Regions from separate parts of the Halomonas sp. DP4Y7-1 genome, predicted to be linked through region 2. Evidence: predicted binding sites of a transcription regulator. Region 2 holds the regulator's gene; the other holds the start of a gene.

Region 1 (3,356 bases), on a different contig from region 2:
ATCACGGATCGGCTCGCTCTTTGGCCCCACCTGAATCTTGAGCTTCTCATCGACGCCGCCGTTGATCGTGTACAGCAGCGTCTTGGCCAGGTTGGCGCGAGCGCCGAAGAACTGCATCTGCTTGCCGATCACCATGGGAGACACGCAGCAGGCTATCGCGTAGTCATCGGAGGCAAAGTCCTGGCGCATCAGATCGTCGTTCTCGTACTGGATCGACGAGGTGTCGATAGACACCTTGGCGCAGTAGCGCTTGAACCCCTCTGGCAGCTGCTCTGACCACAGCACGGTCAGGTTGGGCTCTGGACTTGGGCCCATGGTGTACAGACTGTTGAGGAAACGGAAGCTGGTACGGGTGACCAGCGTGCGTCCGTCCTGGGCCATGCCCCCCAGGCACTCGGTCGCCCAGATGGGGTCGCCGGAAAACAGTTCGTCGTACTCAGGCGTGCGCAGGAAGCGCACCATGCGCAGCTTCATGATGAAGTGGTCGACCAGCTCCTGGGCCCCCACTTCATCGATAACTCCCTGGCTCAGATCGCGCTCCAGGTAGATATCGAGGAAGCTGGAAGTACGCCCCAGCGACATGGCCGCGCCATTCTGGGACTTCACCGCAGCCAGGTAGCCGAAGTAGGTCCACTGAATGGCTTCCTGAGCCGTGGTGGCCGGCACCGAGATATCGAAGCCGTACTTGGCCGCCATCTCTTTCAGCTGGTCCAGCGCACGATACTGCTCGGCGACCTCTTCGCGCAGCTGAATGACCGCCTCCAGATCATCGCCCTGTTCAAAGCGTGACTGCAGAGAAGCAAACTGGGCCTGTTTGTCGGCCATCAGGAAGTCGACACCGTAAAGCGCGACCCGGCGATAGTCACCGATGATGCGGCCGCGTCCGTAGGCATCTGGCAGTCCTGTCAGCACGCCGGACTTGCGACACTTGAGGATGTCCGGGGTGTAGACATCGAACACGCCCTGGTTATGGGTCTTGCGAAACTCGGTGAAGATCTTCTTCACCTGCGGATCCAGCTCGCGGCCGTAGGCCTGACAGGACCCTTCCACCATCTTGATCCCACCATTGGGCATGATGGCCCGCTTCAAGGGTGCCTCGGTCTGCAGACCGACAATGGTCTCGAGAGACGCATCGATGTAGCCGGCGTCATGGGCGGTGATGGAGGACACCAGCGAGGTGTCGAAGTCCAGCGGCGCGTGGGTGGCATTCTCCTGCTTGATGCCCTCCATGACCCGGTCCCACAGTGCGCGGGTGCTCGTGGCGGGCTCTGCCACCAGAAAATGCTCGTCGCCTTCATAGGGCGTCACGTTGGCCAGCAGGAAGTCGCGTACGTTGACCCCCTCTTTCCACGCGGTGCCCGCGAACCCTTCCCACGCCTGTGCGAATTGCTCTTTCATCAACTTGCCCCTCAACAAAAGGAAATACGAAACTAGTGCAGATTCACTGCGCCCCTCTATCCATCGGAGGGGGCAGCAAAGCTTGAAGATCAGTGGCAGCGCGGTCGTCACTTCGATGGTGACGTGGATGCAGCGCTCTTGCTGGGCGAGACAACCTCTGACCCAGCGGGACCATTCGACTTTAGCAGTAGAGGGACAGCCCGGACTTGACCCGTATCAGCGTCCAATAAGGTCGCGGCGCAACTGGCGATTTAGCGCATCAGGGAGGATAAACAGGCGGGAGGGTCAGCGAGCAGAGCGCGCCATAAAAAGGCGACGCCACCCGAAGGTGGCGCCGCCCTGGCGCAACGATGGCGCTATGTACCCAGAGGTACGCCGATCAATCTGCCGGCCTGTTGTCAGGCGCTGAGCAAGGCATTCAGACGCTTGACGTAGGCAGCGGGATCATCGAGATGGCCGCCCTCGGCGATAATCGCCTGATCAAGCAGAATCCTGGCGAGATCGGCAAAGCCCTCGTCGCCGGCCGCTTCGAGACGCGCGACGAGCGCATGCTCCGGGTTGAGTTCGAGGATCGGCTTGACCTCCGGCAGGCTCTGGCCCGCCGCTTCCATGATGCGGCGCATCTGGAAGCCCATCTCGTGCTCAGGCAGGACCACACAGGCAGGAGAATCCGTCAGGCGATGGGTGACCTTGACCTCCTGGACCTCGTCTCCCAGCGCCTCTTTCACCCGCTTGACCAGGTCTTCCTTGGCCTTGGCGGTCTCCTCCTGAGCCTTCTTCTCTTCCTCGTTCTCGACATCACCAAGATCAAGGTCGCCCTTGGCCACATCGACCAGCTTCTTGCCATCGAACTCGGTAAGGTGGCTCATCAGCCACTCATCGATCCGGTCGTGCAGCAGCAGTACCTCGATACCCTTCTTGCGGAAGATCTCCAGATGGGGGCTATTCTTGGTCGCATTGAAGCCGTCGGCGACGATGTAATAGATCTTGTCCTGACCCTCTTTCATCCGCTCGACATAGTCGGCCAGTGACTGGTCCTGGGTGGCGCTGTCGGTGTGAGTACTGGAGAAGCGCAGCAGGCCACTGATCTTGTCGCGGTTGGCGAAGTCTTCCGCCGGGCCTTCCTTCAACACGGCGCCAAAGGTGTTCCAGAAGCTCTGATAGGCCTCCTTGTCCTTCGACAGCTTCTTCAGCATGTCCAGCGCACGCTTGGTCAGCGCGGACTTGATCTTGTCGACCTTGGGATCCTGCTGCAGCAGTTCGCGGGACACGTTCAGCGACAGGTCGCGGGTATCCAGCACGCCCTTGATGAAGCGCAGGTAAAGCGGCAGGAACTGCTCAGCGTCGTCCATGATGAACACACGCTGCACATACAGTTTCACCCCACGGGCGCCATCACGCTCGTACAGGTCGAAGGGAGCACGGCCCGGCACGTACAGCAGGCTGGTGTACTCCAGGTTGCCTTCGACCTTGTTATGGCTCCAGGCCAGTGGGTCGGAGAAATCATGAGCCACATGCTTGTAGAAGGCCTTGTACTCATCATCCGACACCTCGCCCTTGGGACGAACCCACAGCGCTGTCGCCTCGTTGATGGTCTCCCAGGTGGTGACCTCACTACCGTCGACCTCATTGCCTTCGTCGTCGGTCGCCTTTTCCGTGCGCGGCATTTTCACCGGCACTTCGATGTGGTCGGAGTACTTGCGCACCAGACTCTGCAGGCGATAGTCATCGGCGAACTCGCTGGCATCATCCTTCAGGTGCAGGATGATCTCGGTACCGTGCTTCTCGCGCTCAAGCTCGGCCACCACAAACTCACCTTCGCCCTTCGAACGCCACTCGACGCCCGCATCCGCTGCGTCTCCCGCCTTGCGCGTGCGCACCGTGATCTCGTCAGCGACGATAAAGCCCGAGTAGAACCCGACACCGAACTGGCCGATCAGCTTGGCGTCCTTCTGCTG
Region 2 (3,356 bases):
TCTAGACCTGCCGCCCGCGATGGCGGCTTTTGTCTTCGGGCTGCTTGGCGGAGCACATTGCATCGGCATGTGCGGCGGTATAATGAGCGCCCTGACCTTTGCCATTCCCCCGAGCATGCGCCACCCTGTTCGTGTAGGAATTTTACTACTTGGCTACAACTCGGGACGTCTGTTCAGCTACTGCCTGGCAGGCGCTATGGTCGCAAGCCTAGGCTCTGTGGTGGCGCTGGCACCGGGCATGCGGGACCTGCTGCAGGTGGTTGCCAGCCTGATGCTGATCACGATGGCGCTTTACATTGCCAACCTGTGGAAAGGGCTACGCTGGCTGGAGGCATTGGGCCAGCGCCTGTGGAGGTACCTGGAGCCAGCAGGACGTCGCCTGTTGCCAGTGGTCAAGCTACCTCAGGCGGTTGCACTCGGGGCCATCTGGGGCTGGCTGCCCTGTGGCCTGGTGTATTCCATGCTGGCATGGAGCATGGCCATCGCAGACCCTGCCCGTGGAGCACTACTCATGCTCTGCTTTGGCCTGGGGACGCTACCGGCACTGGTGACAACAGGGATTGCTGCGCGTCAGCTGCAGAGTTTGCTGGCACACTCTGCCACACGATTTATGGCAGCGGGCATGATTGTCGGTTTAGCTGTGTGGAATATCCTACAAATTGTAGGAAATTGACGATTATCATATCGCCGCCAGATTATTGAGGCAAAAGAGGTATATGCACCTTTGGCCTAATATCTGTGTGTAGAATAGCGACAATAGCATGCAGCAAGGGAAAGCCAGTTTCCTACATGCTTTGCTCATCATGAACCCCAGACCCACAGGAGCTGCGAATGAGTCCATCGGCCCAAGATCGACGGCGCCCCATGCTACATGAGACTCGTTGCGAGTCCTGCAGCTTGAGCTCCCTGTGCCTTCCGTTGTCGCTGGAGACCGCTGACCTCGAGCGCTTCGATTCCATTATCCGCCGTCATCCTCCGATCAAGAAGGGCACTCGCCTGGTCGAGCAGGGAGATCGCTTCACCAGCGTCTTCGCGGTTCGCTCCGGCAGCCTCAAGCAGATCACCACCGAAGGTAGTGGCGAAGCGCAGTTGACCAACTTCTTCTTGCCCAGTGAGCTGGTCGGCCTGGACGGCATCGACGATGGCAGATATCCCGGCAGCGTGGTGGCACTCGAGACCACGACCGTATGCGAGATTCCCTTCGATCGCCTTGACGCCCTGACCCAGACGCTGCCGGAACTACGCGCGCAACTGTTCCGCACCCTCAGCAAGGAGCTGCGCGAAGATCGACGCATGATGCAGCTGCTGTCGCGCAAGACCGCTGACCAACGACTGGCCTGCTTCTTCCTCGGACTGTCGGACCGTTTCCGCCGCCGCGGCTACTCGCCGTTCAGCTTCCGCCTGTCCATGTCCCGGGCAGATATCGGCAACCACCTGGGACTAGCCGTCGAAACGGTCAGCCGCATTCTGGGGCGCTTTCAACAGCAGGACCTAGTGGCGGTCTCTGGACGGGAGGTCAATATCCTGGACCTCGCCTCACTGTCGAACCTGGCTGACACCGACGCCAGCTGATCCGCGGCGCTGACAGGGCCTGGGGCCGACAGCGACCGATAGACGTCGTGCCACGCCACGAGCCCAGCCCCCCTAGGTAGGGCGACGATATACCGACTCCATCAACAAGAGAGGCCGCATCCCAGGATGCGGCCTCTTGCTATCTTATCGGGACGAGCGTTCAGGCATTGAAGAGGGCCACTGCGTGATGTGGCCCTAGCTCGCTTCGCGCTTCAGCAGTGCCTTTTCAGCAAGGCTTGTTCAGGCGAGCTTAGTCGGCGTCAACGATATCAATACGCCGAGCCTGGCGATGCGCCTGCACGGCCTCCAGACCTTCAAAGTCGAACAGCTCGCGGTCTGCCAGCTGCGAGGGTGCCACGTTGGTCACGGCCTTGAACATGCTCTCCAGGCGCCCTGGGTGCTTGGCCTCCCACTCTGCCAGCATTTCCTTCACCACCTGGCGCTGCAGGTTGGGCTGCGAACCGCAGAGGTTGCAGGGAATGATCGGAAAGGCCATGGCATCGCTGTAGGCCTGGATGTCCGCCTCGCGGCAGTACGCCAGCGGCCGGATGACAATGTTCTTGCCATCATCGGACAGCAGCTTGGGCGGCATGGCCTTGAGACTTCCCCCGAAGAACATGTTGAGGAACAGCGTCTCGAGAATATCCTCGCGGTGGTGTCCCAGGGCAATCTTGGTCGCACCGATCTCTTCCGCAAAACCGTACAGCGACCCTCGGCGCAGTCGCGAGCACAGCGCGCAGGTGGTCTTGCCCTCGGGGGTCTTTTCCTTCACCACCGAGTAGGTGTCACGCTCGAGGATGTGGTAGTCCACGCCAATGCTGTCCAGGTAGTCCGGTAGCACGTGCTCGGGAAAGCCGGGCTGCTTCTGGTCGAGGTTGACCGCCACCAGGGAGAAGTTCACCGGCGCATTGCGCTGCAGGCTGCGAAGAATCTCGAGCATGGTGTAGCTGTCCTTGCCGCCGGACAGGCATACCATGACCTTGTCGCCTTCCTGAATCATGCCGTAATCGATGATGGCGTTGCCGGTCTGACGCCGCAGACGCTTCTGCAGCTTGTTGAACTCGCGCTTGGCCTTGGCCTGGGCGCGCTCGTCGTCAGCTGCCGGGGACGCGGCATCACGACGGTCGAGGACACGGGGATCAAACAGGGAGGCGGAAGCGGGCTGAGCAGACATGGGCAGGGCACATCACGGCTGAAAATGAAGACCCGCTAGTCTATCACTCACGTCCGCCACAGGCGAAGAAGTCAGCAACCACTCACCCCTGCGATTACGCTGGTTCACAACCGCGTGTCCTGGGCCAAGGTGCTTTTGACTAGCCGCCCTGTGACTAGCCGCCCTGTGACTAGCCGCCCTGTGACTAGCCGCCCTGTGAAGAGAGGACCTGTGACAAGACGACCTGTGGCTAGACGACTTGTAGTGCCAGCAGATAGCGCGCCACCACACCAAGCAACAGCAGCAAGATGCCGAAGCGTTGCCAGGCGTGCTCACTCACCGTCAGCGTCAGACGCTTCTCCCAGAACTTGACCATCCCCCACAGGTCACGGGTGCGGCGATAGTACTGGCAGTAAGCCACCATCACAGCCAACAGGCCAAGCGATAGCAAGGTCGGCTCAAGCAACATCATCAGACCATGAAGGCTCATGCAAAGATCTCCCCATTACGGTGACTACGGCACCTGACACGCCGCTCGTCCCAGGTCACGCGTCGTGACAGCGGCGTGGATGGAATCATCGGGACGACTCGGCCAGCGCGTCGGCGTCCAGCCGCAAATGCATCAGTGCCG

Evidence for each region. The regulator FNR, encoded in region 2, switches genes on or off when oxygen is low (the NO sensors DNR and NnrR bind a similar motif). The targets are predictions, from matches to a motif close to TTGATNTANATCAA.
Region 1: pflB (formate C-acetyltransferase) is a predicted target of FNR. The motif match lies at 1,605-1,618, and genes of this name have one in related genera.

Annotation. Positions count from the first base shown of each region.
Region 1 covers NZ_JAHVKS010000014.1:27,641-30,996, forward strand. The annotation lists gene pflB (formate C-acetyltransferase) at 1-1,398, opposite strand, end outside; gene htpG (molecular chaperone HtpG) at 1,797-3,356, opposite strand, start outside.
Region 2 covers NZ_JAHVKS010000002.1:356,255-359,610, forward strand. The annotation lists gene KUV72_RS05180 (sulfite exporter TauE/SafE family protein) at 1-673, shown strand, start outside; gene fnr (fumarate/nitrate reduction transcriptional regulator Fnr) at 832-1,572, shown strand; gene ttcA (tRNA 2-thiocytidine(32) synthetase TtcA) at 1,823-2,746, opposite strand; gene KUV72_RS05195 (hypothetical protein) at 2,976-3,215, opposite strand; gene KUV72_RS05200 (3'-5' exonuclease) at 3,301-3,356, opposite strand, start outside.